3 regions of the Massilia sp. PWRC2 genome follow, and region 2 is predicted to be linked to each of the others. Evidence: predicted binding sites of a transcription regulator. Region 2 holds the regulator's gene; each other region holds the start of a gene.

Region 1 (4,664 bases), on a different contig from region 2:
ATGGCCTCCACCCGTGCAGCCATCTCGAGCGCCATGCGCAGGCAGCGGCGCACCCCCGGCAACATGGTGAGGGTGCCGTCCACAGGCATCAGGATGTGTTTGAACATGGCGCCGCCGTTTGGTTGGATTGATTAGACTACAAAGGTGAACTACCAGGGGATACGATACAAGAGAAGCGAGGAAGAGCGCGTTCCGCGTGCCGAACAAGCATGCTTTCATCATCGCGCAAGCCCTGCAGGCAAAGGATGAAGGGGAGCGCTTAGCAAATAATTGAGGTGCATCAAGTGAGATGGACTTCAACACGGCAACACTGGCATCCATCGTCGCTGCGCGGGCGGCACAGTGGCATGCGCAATGGTATGTTAAGACGGCAGCGCCATCACCGTCTGTCATCGCAGTAATCCGCATCCTGGTTCACAGCATCAGTTGGCCATGAGGTTCTGCAGCACGCACTTCGACAATTCGTGCGACATGATCCGCGCGCTTCGCTGTGACGGCAGCGTCGCGCTAGCGCTCACCGCAGCATAATTAATTGCGCTCGGCACGGCAAAAAATGCCGGCCGTGCCGGCGCACCACCAAGGAATACACCATGTATCAACGCATCCTCCTGCCCACTGATGGCTCACCCCTGTCCGACCTGGTAATACCGCTGGCGATTGATCTGGCGCGCCAGTGGCACAGCGAACTTGTCGCCGTCGCCGTCGCCCAGCCGGCGCTGGTGATGCCACCGTCGGAGGCAGCCCTGACCATCGATGTGGTGGGCGAAACACGCCTGGCGGTCGATGCCGCCCGTGTCCATGCGGAGCGCGTGTGCGCCGCGGCCACAGCGGCTGGCGTGCCATGCAGGGCCATCACGGTGCTATCACACTCGGTGCACACAGCGTTGACCGACACTGCGCGCACGCAGCAATGCGACGTGGTCGTCATGGCCTCGCACGGCCGACACGGCCTGAGCCGCCTGCTGGCAGGCAGTCAAACGCAAAAAATGGTGGCAGAATCAACGATCCCCGTATTGGTGCTGCACCCAGGAGTGCCATCAGCCGCCGACGAACAACCGTAAGGGGGCGAGAACAGCCGCTACAGCGTCCGCATTCGCCTTGCCGTTGCCCCCCGTAAAGTCGACTTGCAGCGATCACAGTCAGCGGTGGCAGCAGCGCGACTGACTGTGGAGCAAGCAACTAAGGCAGTAAGTAGGCCAGCAACCAAGCCAGCAAGCAAGCCAGCAACAAGAACAGCAGCGAAGCGAGCAACCGAGCTAGCAGCTGAGCGAACAACTGCGCCAACAACTGCGCCAACAACTGCGCTGGCAACTGAACTAGCGACTGAACGATCAACTAAGCCAACAGCGACGCCAGCTGCGGCGCCGGACTAGCCGGATCGACTCTCACGCTGCACCAGCGCAGCGCACGCAATGCAGGTGGCCGCTGCAGGCACGGCCCGCAGGCGTCCCAGAGGGATTTGCACGCCACAATGGGTGCACAGGCCACCGACGCCAAATTCAATCCGCTTGAGCGCGTCGTCAATCGCGCGCAGCTCTTCGAGTTCGTGTTGCAGCATGGCGATCTCATCTTGGGTCAAGGCGTCGTTAAAGGCGGCATTGACGTCGCCGAAGGCGGCACTGAGGGCTCCCGGCGGCGCACGCTGAACACTGCCAGCACAGTGCATCTGCCCGCCACCCTGCGCCCGCCTCTCGCGCACCGCTTCGAGCAGCGCGATACGCATGCCACGCAAGCGCTCTTCGATTTCAGTGAGATCAGCCGATGTCAGCTTACGCATGCCGGTGCTTGCTCCCATTAAAGCCGCACCGAACACCGCGCTGTAGATGACATCGCAGGCAGCCCTGCTGCGGCAAAGGCGCCCTCATTGGATGGTCAGCGATTTGGTGCTGCCAGCCGATTTTTTGGGCAGGGTCAGCTCGAGCACGCCGTCATTCAATTGCGCCTGCGCCTGGCTATCGTCGACCGCCTGCGGTAGCGTGAAACTGCGATAGTATTGCCCCACCGAACGTTCGGCGCACAGCAGGTTGGCGCTGGCCTGCTCGGTGCGGCTTTCCGTCTGCGCGGAAATGGATACCTGGTTGCCATTGATGTTGACCTTGATGTCATCCTTCTTGACGCCAGGCAGGTCAGCCGTGACCTTGTACGACTGTTCCGATTCAGTCACGTCCATGCGGATCAGCGGGGTGAGTTCGGCCCCGCTGAACAGCGCGGGCATGCGCATGGAAGTAAAAAAGTCATCGATATTGCGAAAAGGGTCGGCGCTGAGCATGCGTGCAATGGGATCGAAGCGCGTCAATGATTGAGAGTGGGCCATGGTGAGTCTCCATCGGTGAGTGCAGAAACATTGGGCGCAGGCCAGGATCATCGAAGACGGCCGGTCTGCTTGTATATATCCTACCCGCCCTGAATCACCGCACGGTATGCGCTAGATCAAGTGTGCGCCAGGACGGCGGCAAGCGGCGCGATGGCTGTGTTGAGGCCGCTTGAAAGGAAGGCTGGCGACTTTTGATCTGCCTCAAAAATGCCAAAACTAGCACCGCCCAGCGCCAGCTAGCGCTGGACCGCGCGCGCGCGCCGCCGTACGCTGGTGCTACCCAATCCACAGCGAGCCGAAAAATGTCCTATAAGACCATCGTCGTCCATGTCGATTCCTCGCGCCACGCCGAGGCGCGCATGCGCCATGCAGCGCAGCTGGCAGTGCAGTTCGACAGCCACCTGATCGGCAGCGCTTTTTCTGGCGTGTCGCGCTATGCGGGCCGCGAAGTGACGCTCGAGCTGGCCATGCTGGCGCCGTCTGAAGCGAGTGCCATTGCCCAACGCAACGAAGCAGCGCTGGCGCGCTTCGAGGCCATCGCCGCCAGCGCAGGTGTCGCCAGCGTCGAGCGCCGCCTGATGGAAGACGATCCGGCCGGCGGCCTGGCCTTGCAGGCACGCTATGCCGATCTGATGGTATTGAGCCAGACCGACCTCGACGAACCAGCCTCCAGCCACCTGGTCGGCGCGCTGCCAGAACAGGTCGTGCTCGATGGCGGCCGCCCCGTGCTAATCCTGCCCTACGCCGCCAGTTTTCCCACCGTTGGCAGCAAGATCTTGCTGGCGTGGGACGGCGGCCTCGAGGCAACCCATGCGGTGTTCAACGCCCTGCCCCTGTTGCGCCGCGCCGCCCTGATTTCGGTGGTGGTGTTTAACCCGGCGCCCGCCGCCGGCCACGAACCCGGTGCCGACCTGGCCTTGTACCTGGCGCGCCATGGCGTGCGCTGTACCGTGCGCGCCAGCACCACGCCAATCCGCGCTGGCGAGCAACTGCTATCCGCGGCCGCCGATCTGCAAGCCGATCTCATCGTCATGGGCGCCTACGGCCACTCGCGCTTCCGCGAAATCATGCTCGGTGGCGTCACCGAGACGATTCTGGAAAGTATGACGGCACCGGTGCTGATGTCCCATTAGTACGGCAGCACAGGGCCGGGAGTGTCGGTGTATGCCAATGCAGGCAGGTGGCGCTGTCGCCAGTGGCAGCTGCAATAACGCCATGCCATCTTCAGCACGCCAGCATCAAGCCGCGCGAGCGGGCCAGCGTCTGCATCGCATCGTTGGCGACGGAGGTACTGCGGGTCTGCAGCTGCCGGCCCGGCTGTTGGCACTAGCCGCGCAACAATCCACGGGCTGACTGCTCGACGGCTGGGGGGCCAGCCAATATATTGATCGGCGCTCGACCGGCGCTGTAAAACCGGGTGAGGCACATCAAAATTGCCAACGCTTGGCATCCCGTTTGAGCAAGACGCCCGGACAAAAACGATGATCGCTGCGCGCATTTACATGGCCAATTTGATCTACCTCAAAATGGGCATAAACCCCTTTGCACCGGCGCGCCATCGTCTCGACGCCACTGACCTGCCTCGCTATGATGGAGGCTTCGCCCATTGACGGTGCCCGTGTCCGGTCATGTCCACAAACTCGCACCACGCGGTTCAGGCTCCTTCAGCCTTGCCAGTCTCCCCTGCCGTCGATGCCGACGCCATGCAAGCCCTGGCCGCCTCAGTTTTCTATTACAGCCGCGACGGCATCATGATTACCAGCCTCGACGGTAACATTCTGGCGGTCAACGACGCCTTCAGCGCCATCACCGGTTATCGCGCGGATGAAGTGCTAGGCCACAATCCGCGCCTGCTCAAGTCGGGACGCCAGGGGCCGGCGTTTTATCGCGCCATGTGGGATGCCATCATGCGCGACGGTCACTGGCAGGGCGAGGCATGGAACCGCCGCAAGGATGGTAGCGATTACGCTGAGCGGATCAGCATCAGTACCGTCCCCGATGCTGCGGGCCAGCCCCATCACTACGTCGCCGTATTCGCCGACATCACCACTGCCAGTCAACAGCGCCAGCTGCTGGAACAGCGCAGCAATTTTGACGCACTCACGGGTTTGCCCAACCGCCTGCTGTTGCACGAGCGCCTGAGCCGCGCCATCGCCCGCGCCCGGGCCGACGGCGGCCAAGTAGCGGCGGCATTCATCGATCTGGACGGCTTTAAGGCCATCAACGACGAACTCGGCCACGCGGCCGGCGACCAGTTGCTGGCCATCATCGCGCAGCGACTGCAAAAGGCGCTGCGCATGTCGGACACCCTGGCACGCTTCGGCGGCGATGAATTTGTCGCCGTGCTGCC
Region 2 (4,664 bases):
GCAGGGAGGCAGCGATGCCGGACTTTTTACCCGCATTGACGGGTTTGCAATCATTATCCCAGCTACAGGATTGGCGGTCACCGGTGTCTTTCATGCTCATTGCGAGTTTCTGGCGCGGCCGTCAAGCCGCCCCTGGTTGGCCAGCCTGTCGGGCCTGTCGGGCTTATCGGGCTTATCGCGCTTTCTCGGCTGGCCTGACGGGGGCGCGCTGATGGCCGCCCTGCGTGGCAAGGTCTTGCTGCTCGACAGCCAGGCACGGCACCGGCGCCTGACCAGCGCCATGCTCACCGAGCTGGGCCTCGAGGTGTCGAATACCAACGACGCTGCCAGTGCGGTGGCGCTGGCCTTGACTGGCCACTTCGAGCTGCTGCTGATCGACTTGACCATCCCCTTTTTGGACGGTATCGACGCCAGCGCGACACTGCGCGCGGCCGGCTACGCGCGGCCCATCGTGGCGCTGACGGCGGCCCTGGTGGCGGCCGAGCAGCGCCACTATCTGGCGCGCGGATTTAGCCACTGCCTGATCAAACCGCTCGACAGTGGCGCGCTGGCGAGCCAGTTGGGCAGCCTGCTGGCGCCGGGCGGCGTCGCCAGTGCGACTGCCGGCGCGCCGCCGGTGCTGCTCGACATGGCGGTGCTGTGCGCGCTGTTTGCCGCCCGGCTGCCGGTGCAGGTCCAGCAGATGCAGGCGCTGGCGGCCCGCCACGAATGGCGCGCGGTGTCGAGAATTGCCCATTTTGTCAAAGGGGCGGGGGCCTCGTTTGACCACGGCGCCGAAGGCGAGCTGGCGGCCCGCCTCGATGCCGCCATCAGCAAGGGCGAACACGCGCTGGCGCAGGCCGCGCTGAACCGGCTGGCCGAGCGCATTGGCCTGGCCCCTTGAGACGGCCGTCGCCCCTTTGTATTTGATGTAAGTCAAGGATTTTAGCGCGCCCGCTTTTTACACTGACGCTTATCAAGGACACCGTTCAGTTTCGAGCAGTCCACATTCCGAAAAGCGCGCATGTCCCACCTCACCCTTTCAGCCGAGCAGGCGCCAGTCCGTTTCGATGCCGACCTGTTGCGCAACTTGCGCCGTGCCGGACCGCGCTACACGTCTTACCCCACGGCCGACCGTTTCAGCTCGCAATTTGGCTACCGCGATTATCTGGCGGCGGTGGCGGCGCGGCGTACGCGTGGCGCCGGCAAGCCGCTGTCGCTCTATCTGCACATCCCGTTTTGCGCATCGGTCTGCTACTACTGCGCCTGCAACAAGATCGTCACCCGCCGCACCGAAAAGGCAGCCCATTACCTCGCTTACCTGAAACGCGAGATCGCCATGCAGGCCGCGCTGTTTTCCGGCATGAACGAGGTGCGCCAGCTGCACCTGGGCGGCGGCACCCCCACTTACCTGAGCGACGCCCAGATCGACGAGCTGATGGCGCACCTGCACCGCCACTTCACCTTCGCCAGCGACGCCGCCGGTGAGTATGGCATCGAAGTCGATCCGCGCAGCGTGACGCCCGAGCGCATCGGCCGCCTGCGCCAGCAGGGTTTCAACCGCATCAGCCTGGGTGTGCAGGATTACGACGAAGCGGTACAGCGCGCCGTCAACCGCGTGCAGCCGCAGGCGCAGACCCAGGCCATTCTCGACGCCGCCCGCCAGCACGGCTTCCGCTCGGTGAACATCGATCTGATCTACGGCCTGCCCGAACAGAATGCGGCGACCATGGCGCACACGCTCGAGCGGGTGATCACGGCATCGCCCGACCGCATCGCCCTGTATCACTACGCCCATCTGCCGCACCTGTTCAAGCCGCAGCGCCGCATCGATACGGCGCGCCTGCCAGACGCCGACACCAGGCTCGCCATGCTGGGCCTGGCGATCGACCGGCTGGGCGCAGCCGGCTATGTATACATCGGCATGGACCATTTCGCCCGTCCCGACGACGAGCTGGCGGTGGCCCAGCGGCAGGGCCGCCTGCACCGCAATTTTCAGGGCTATTCGACGCACGCCGATGCCGATATCGTCGCCTGCGGGGTGTCGGCCATCGGTGCGGTGGGCATGAGCTACAGCCAGAATGTGAAGACGCTCGAGGCCTATTACGAACGGCTCGACCGCAACGAGCTGCCGATCGAGCGCGGCATCACCCTCTCGATGGACGACGCCCTGCGCCGCTCCATCATCGGGATGCTGATGTGCCAGTTCGAGCTGTCGATCGAGGCAGTCGAACAAGCCTTTCCGATCACCTTCGGCGATTATTTTGCCAGCGAGCTGGCACAGCTGCACCTGCTGCAGCAAGATGGTCTGGTCAGCGTCGGCCCCGAGTGGCTCAGCGTCAGTCCGAAGGGACGGCTGGTGATCCGCAATATCTGCATGGTGTTCGATCGTTATTTGGTATTACCGGGATCACCGGCAGCTCCGGCGGCGACGCTGGTGCCGCGCTTTTCCAGCACCGTCTAGCCGGTATCGACGCCGCCGCGCTGCGGTCTTTTCTGCCGCCGGTGCTGGCGCCATTGCTGGCCATGCTGCTGATCGGGCTGACCGTCAGCGTGCACTGTGCCGGCATGTGCGGCGGCATCGTCGGCGCTTTTTCGATGGCGCCCGGGCGGCCGCTTGGCGTGCCGCTCAAGCGCGCAGCGGCGGCGACAACGGCCTGCGTTTGATGGGCGCCGTTGCCGGCGCTGACACCGCGCACCTGCGGCGCGCTCAGGCCAGCGGACTGCAAGCCGTGGTGCCGGCCGCCATCGCCTTCAGGCGCGCCGGGTCGAGCAGGGTGATGCCGCGCTTGTCGACCGCCAGCAGGCCCAACTTTTTAAAACGGGCCAGCAGGCGGCTGATGCTCTCGATGGTCAAGCCCAAGTAGTTGCCGATGTCTTCACGCGACATACGCAGATCAAACTCGGTGGACGAATAACCGCGCGCCGCATAGCGCGTGGCCAGGTTGACCAGGAAAACCGAAAACCGCTGTTCGGCCCGCATGTTGCCCAGTAAAAGCATGACATTTTGTTCGCGCGTGATTTCCTGGCTCATGATGCGGTGGAAGTGGCGCAGCAGATTGGGTACTTCGCCAAACAGGCTTTCGAGCGCGGGGAAGGGGATTTCGCACACTTCGCAATCGTCGAGCGCGACGGCGTCGCACTGGTAGCGCTCTTCGCTGATGGCGTCCATGCCCAGCAGTTCACCAGCCATTTGAAAGCCGGTGATCTGTTCGTCGCCGCTGACGTCCACGTAGCAGGTTTTGAAGTGGCCGAAGCGGATCGCATACAGATGGCGAAACGGCTCGCCGCGCTGGTACAGGCGTTCGTCGCGCGCCACCCGGCGGCGGCGGCCGATGACCTGGTCGAGGCGTTCGATGTCGTCGTCGTCCAGGCCCATTGGCAAGCACAACTGGTGCATGCTGCAGCCGGCGCATCCCGCCTTGATGGCGTGGACAGTGACGGCGGCGGCGGAAAGCGGAAGGCGCATGGCGGCTCTTTACAAGAAAATCGTACTGTAGGGCGGTATGAAAGGGATGCACGCCCGGCGGGCATTCATGTACGCAGCAGGGCAACGCGGCAGGACAGCACTGCAGCACAGAATGGCAGCACAGAACAGCAGCACAGGCCGGCGCCGGCTCTACAAGCGGCTAACAGCATGCGTCTATGATAACGCCGGCCTTGACAGCCGTCGAGTCGCACACGTTTGCGCCGCTGGATCACAGGTTTACTTTTGATGTACATCAAAAACACCGGGGGCGACATCGGCTAATCGCCGTGCATCCCTGTATCCAGGCTAATTGTCGGAAAAACTGACAGCGCTGCTGGCGGCGCTACCCGGCCCCCATGGCGCCGTCGCCGCCCTGGTCCAGTGCCTTGATTATAAAAAGATTGAGCGCCCCGCGCCGCGCATGGCATGAATCCTGCTGCGTGTTTTTGTGCAGGCGACCGGTGCAGCAGGTCCTCGAACGACGCAGGCGCATACCCGCCCATCACCCCACCCATACAAGGAGTACTGGATGACGTCTTCGCTTTTCAATTATTCGTTCAGGGCCGTGGTCGGCCTGCTGTTGGCGGTCAGTGGCCAGGCCTACGCGGGCGTGCTCGCTTACCAGAGCAAGGCGGCATTTCAGGCCGCCATCGCCGGCTGGCAAGCGAGCACCACCGATTTCGAAGCGGTACCAGCGGGCACTGCCTTCAATGCCGGCGGCGGCCCGGCCGGCAGCGGTTTTGGCATGGTGTAGTCGGGCCCCTCCGCCGGCAGCGCGCGGCCGGCGCTCGACGACCAGTTCTGGACCAGCTCCGGCCGCAACTATCTGGGCCTCGACAATAACGCCGCTTCGCTCGAGGCGGGCGATGCCCTGACCTTCAGCTTTAGCGGCGCCGTGCAGGCGTTCGGCCTGTACGTGATCGGCACGCGCGACGTCGATGGCGGCGACATCGCGCTCAGCAGTGGTGCGTTCCGCGTCAGCAACCGCGCTGTGGCCGATGTCAGCGATGGTGCTGGCAGTTACGCCTTCTTCCTCGGCTTCATGACCGACGATGGCAGCGCGCTCGACCCCGTCAGCCTGCTCGTTCTGAGCGGGGGCGACCAGCGCCTGCTCGACATCGACATCGATGACGTCATCCTGGCGCGTGCCGGTGGCACTGGCGATGTGCCGGAACCGGCCAGCGTGCCGCTGATGCTGGCGGCGGCGCTGGCATTC
Region 3 (4,664 bases), on a different contig from region 2:
ATAAAAAAGAACAGGATCAAAATCTGCGGCAAAAATACCAGCACGCTGCCGACGCCGCCGAGGATGCCCTCGACCAGCAGGCTGCGCAACAAGCCTTCGCCCATGTGGGCCGAGAGCAGCTGGCCGACCTGGTCAACCCCGCTCTTGATCCATTCCATCGGTGGCGCCGCCCAGCTGAACACCGCCTGGAACACCAGGAACATCAGGGCGGCCAGCAGCAGCGGGCCGACCACCGGGTGCAGCACCACCTGGTCGATTTTTTCGGTCAGGTTGCCAGTGTCGTTGACGCTGCTGACGCAGACGTCGAGAATGCGGCGCACTTCGCGCTGGGTCGCTTCGACCGAGACGGCATCGATGGCCGAGAGCGGGTTGGCGCTGCGCTTGGGAGAATCGGGCATCAGGTCGAGGGCGCGCAGCAGCGACTTTTCGCCGCCGCTTTGCACGGCCACCGTTTCCACCACCGGCATGCCCAGTTCGACGGCCAGGCGCGCCGCATCGATGACAATGCCGCGCTTGTGGGCGACATCGACCATGTTCAGCGCCAGCACCATCGGCAGCCCGAGGCGCTGCACTTCCAGCACCAGGCGCAGGTTCAGGCGCAAGGTGGTGGCGTTGACCACGCAGACGATGGCGTCGGGCGCCTGTTCGCCCGCGCGCAGGCCGGCGACGACATCGCGGGTGATCGCTTCATCGGGGGTATGGGCCGACAGGCTGTAAGCGCCCGGCAAATCGAGCACGCGGTAGGCGCGCCCCGACAGCGAAGTAAAACTGCCTTCCTTGCGTTCGATGGTGACGCCGGCGTAGTTGGCCACTTTCTGGCGGGCGCCGGTGAGGCGGTTGAACAGCGCCGTCTTGCCGCAATTCGGATTGCCCAGCAGGGCGATCAGCGGTGTGCGCAGGTCGGCCTGGACGCGCCTGTCTTGTTCTGCTGCGACCATGACCGCCTTATTCCGGCTTGATCGACACCAGCGCCGCTTCGAAGCGGCGCAGGGCGAACGTCGATTCGCCAACCTTGATGGCCAGCGGCCCGCCCTGCACGCCCCGGCGCAGCATACGGATGCGTTCGCCAGGCACGAAGCCCAGCTCCATCAGCCGGCGCGCGACATCGGCGCCGCCCTGGGCGCCGGGCGCCAGGTGGATGACGGTACCACCCTTGCCTGCAGGGAGGGTATCGAGCGTGGTCAACTGCGAGACGAGTGTCATGGTGGGCTTAGTTGGTGAGGCCGCTTGTTGTATATAAAGGTGATGCAGCGTTGAAACAAACAGCAGGTGCGCAGCGCGGCAGCGATCTGGCACGGGAGACGTTTCCGCTCATAAGCACCATCATAAACCTAAATGCGAATAATTTCCATTTGCGTTCTTTTCTGCCTGCTGAGAAGGTGGGGTCGATACGACAAAACACCAGCCCTGGCGCGGCCCGATGATGCATTGCACAATCTGCTTGCAAAAGGCGATAATTAAGATGAGAATCTTCATTTAAATGGTAATGATTCGCATTTTGGTGCGCGCAAGTGCGTTCTGCCAGTGTGCCCTCCCCTCAAAAAAGGTTTCAGCATGATCGTTTGTGTTTGCAACAACATCTCCGACCGCGAAATTCGCCAGGCTGTCGAGCTGGGCATCACCTCGATGGATGAACTGCGCCGCGACCTCGGCGTGGCCACCTGCTGCGGCCAGTGCGCCGGCTATGCCGCCGATGTCCTGCGCAGTGCGCGCGGGGCGCCGGTCGACACCTTGATGGGCGTGACCGAGCTGCGCTTTCACGCCCGGCAGGCAGACTGCTTGTGAGCAGCACCGCCACCTTCGTCCGCCGCCCCGCCGCCAGCGCCGCTGACAAGCATGGCCGCAAGGCCGCCGTGCTCAAATGGCTGCGCAAGACCCACGGCTGGATCGGCCTGTGGGGCGCCGCCCTGGGTTTGCTGTTTGGCACCTCAGGAATCCTGCTCAACCACCGCGCGCTGCTAAAAATTCCCGCCGCGCAGAGCGAAGAATCGACCGTCCAGCTGCCCCTGCCGGTGCCCGCCCCGCGCGATGCCGAGGCGATGGCACAGTGGCTCAAGCAATCGCTGTCGATTGCCGCGCCGGCGACCAAGGTCAAGCAGGACAAGGCCAAAGCGGTGGCCTGGGGCGACGCCGCCGTCACCCAGCCGGCGCGCTGGAGCGCGTCGTTTACCACGCCGGCCAGCAGTGTGCAGGCCGAGTACTGGGTCGGCAACAGTTTTGTCAGCGTCAAGCGCAGCGACACCAATGCGTTCGGCGTGATCAGCAATTTACACAAGGGCACTGGCATGGGAGTGGCGTGGATCCTGCTGGTCGACACCCTGGCCGGCTCCATCATTTTGCTGTCGATCACAGGCGTGCTGCTGTGGACGCTGATGAACAAAAAACGCCTGGTCGGCGCCGCCATCGGCACCGTCTCGCTGCTGGCCTTGCTGGGGATCGCGGCGGCCTCGCTGTAGCTGCCGGTAACTACGCGCCACAGCGGCGCGTGCTTTGCTATGATTGCCCTACCGTGACTTTCGAAAGCCTGCCATGAAGGGTGATCCGACCATCCTGCGCCTGCTCAACGCGCAGCTGACCAATGAACTGACCGCCGTCAACCAGTACTTTTTGCATGCGCGCATGTACCGGCATTGGGGTTTCGACAAGCTAGGCAAGAAAGAATACGAGGAATCGATCGGCGAAATGAAGCACGCCGACAAGCTGATCGACCGCATCCTGATGCTCGATGGCTTGCCGAATTTGCAGGCGCTGCACAAACTGCTCATCGGCGAAAACACGGAAGAAATGCTGGCCGCCGACCTCACGCTCGAACGGGGCGCGCAGCTGACCGTCAAAGAAGGCATTTTTGAGTGCGAAAAGGTGGGCGACTATGTGTCGCGCGAACTGTTCTCGCTGATTCTCGAAGACACCGAGGAACACATCGAGTGGCTGGAAACGCAGATCGAGCTCATTGCCAAGGTGGGCCTGCACAATTACCTGCAAAGCCAGATCGGGCAGCACGCGTAACTGCGTGCTGCCGTTCGGCAAACGCAAACTTGGGACAGGCTTGCTTAGCCGAACGGCCCCGTCACAGCCCCTTCCACCGCGCCACCCACTGGTCATAAAACCCCAGATCCTGCGGCACCGCCCCGGTGACAGCGCAGATGGCGCCGGCAAATTCGTTGGCGCGTGCCAGCGTCGTCTCCAGCGGCCAGCCGCGCGCGCGCCCCAGCAGGAAGATGGCAGCGAACGCGTCGCCTGCACCGACGGTGTCGATGACGAACGGCGGCGCCGGATTGTCGCGGTGAACGATGACCTGTGCATCGCCATCAAAATACACGGAACCGCGGTGCCCCAGCGTCAGCAGCAGCCCCGTCAGGGCGAAGCGGTCGATCAGGGCGCGGCAGGCGGCGCGCACTTCCTCGCTACCGAGCGCGGTGCCGGGGGCGATCTCAAAGTACCAGTGGAACAGCGTCTCGAGCTCTTCTTCGTTAACCTTGACGATGTCCGCCGCCTGCAGCGACGCGCTGACGCAGGCGCGGTCGACCTGTTGCTCGCGCAAATTCAGATCGAGAAAACGGCTCGCACTGCTGGCCGTCCACAGCTTGTGCAAGGCTGCACGCGAACGGGCGCCGCGCTGCGCCACGGTGCCGAAATACAGGGCCGATGGCGTCACCGCCGCCATGGCGGCAACGGCCAGTTGCGGATCAATAAAATCGTAGGCCTGGCGCGGCAGCATGACGAAACGGTGACCGAGGCCGTCGGGCCGCCGTTCGACCAGCACGCGCCCGGTTTCTTCCATGCGGTCGACCTGCAAGCCCTGCTCGCTCATGGCAAAGCGCTCGAACTCGGCGCGCACGACGGCGCCATTGCGGTCGCTGCCGATGCGGGTGATCATCAGCTGCGGCGCCATGAAAGCGGCCAGATGGCGCGCTACGTTGAACGGCGCGCCGCCGACCAGCTGTTCGGTGACGAAATCGTCGACCAGCGCTTCGCCAAAGATAACGGTGGTCTGTAGCGGCGCCGCGCCGCCCGTGGCATGCTGGCTCACTGCGGCACGCTGTCTTTGAACGAGGCGCGGTCGGACAACTTGTCGAACAGGCGCGCCAGGTTGGGGTGAGCGCTCCGCCAGTCGATGGCGGGAAAGCGGAACGCCAGCCAGCCCAGGCAGCAAGCGACGGCGACGTCGGCCAGGGTGTAATGGTTGTCGTGGCAAAACGGTGATTCACCCAGCCTGGCCGACATGGCAGCGAGGCCGCCATGGACCTTGTCCATTTGCCGCTCGATCCAGACGCTGCTTTGCTGTTCGGGCGCGCGCAGGGTGGTTTCCAGGCGCACCAGGATGGCAGCGTCGAGGATGCCATCGGCCAGCGCTTCCCACACCTTGATGTCGGCACGGTCGCGGCCATTCGGTGGCAGCAACTTGCAGACCGGCGTGAGGGTGTCGAGGTATTCGGCGATGACGCGCGAATCGTAGAGCGCGCTGCCATCTTCCATCAGCAGGCAGGGCACCTTGCCAAGCGGGTTCGATTGCGCGATGACGGTGTCAGCGGCCCATACATTTTCCAGCACGAGGGCATAGTCGAGCTTTTTTTCCGCCATCACGACGCGCACCTTGCGGACATAGGGACTTGCAAGCGAACCAATGAGTTTCATACATTTTATGAGTAAAAGAATAAGGTCCA

Evidence for each region. Region 2 encodes FNR, which switches genes on or off when oxygen is low (the NO sensors DNR and NnrR bind a similar motif). Its sites were predicted from a motif close to TTGATNNNNATCAA; they were not measured.
Region 1: a site for FNR is predicted at 2,506-2,519, ahead of ACP7BZ_RS12855 (universal stress protein). Genes of this name have one in related genera too.
Region 3: a site for FNR is predicted at 1,228-1,241, ahead of ACP7BZ_RS20460 (FeoA family protein). Genes of this name have one in related genera too.

The regions. Positions count from the first base shown of each region.
Region 1 is NZ_JAFCUW010000005.1:353,599-358,262, reverse strand. It holds gene ACP7BZ_RS12875 (universal stress protein) at 1-107, opposite strand, end outside; gene ACP7BZ_RS12870 (universal stress protein) at 591-1,061, shown strand; gene ACP7BZ_RS12865 (TraR/DksA family transcriptional regulator) at 1,370-1,777, opposite strand; gene ACP7BZ_RS12860 (Hsp20/alpha crystallin family protein) at 1,862-2,314, opposite strand; gene ACP7BZ_RS12855 (universal stress protein) at 2,617-3,447, shown strand; gene ACP7BZ_RS12850 (diguanylate cyclase domain-containing protein) at 3,985-4,664, shown strand, end outside.
Region 2 is NZ_JAFCUW010000004.1:55,500-60,163, forward strand. It holds gene ACP7BZ_RS09730 (Hpt domain-containing response regulator) at 212-883, shown strand; gene hemN (oxygen-independent coproporphyrinogen III oxidase) at 1,004-2,443, shown strand; gene ACP7BZ_RS09740 (sulfite exporter TauE/SafE family protein) at 2,485-2,646, shown strand; gene fnr (fumarate/nitrate reduction transcriptional regulator Fnr) at 2,690-3,448, opposite strand; gene ACP7BZ_RS09750 (hypothetical protein) at 3,978-4,202, shown strand; gene ACP7BZ_RS09755 (PEP-CTERM sorting domain-containing protein) at 4,344-4,664, shown strand, end outside.
Region 3 is NZ_JAFCUW010000012.1:69,395-74,058, forward strand. It holds gene feoB (ferrous iron transporter B) at 1-938, opposite strand, end outside; gene ACP7BZ_RS20460 (FeoA family protein) at 946-1,203, opposite strand; gene ACP7BZ_RS20465 (hypothetical protein) at 1,324-1,476, opposite strand; gene ACP7BZ_RS20470 ((2Fe-2S)-binding protein) at 1,555-1,785, shown strand; gene ACP7BZ_RS20475 (PepSY-associated TM helix domain-containing protein) at 1,782-2,456, shown strand; gene bfr (bacterioferritin) at 2,530-3,006, shown strand; gene ACP7BZ_RS20485 (PfkB family carbohydrate kinase) at 3,068-4,030, opposite strand; gene ACP7BZ_RS20490 (glutathione S-transferase C-terminal domain-containing protein) at 4,027-4,635, opposite strand.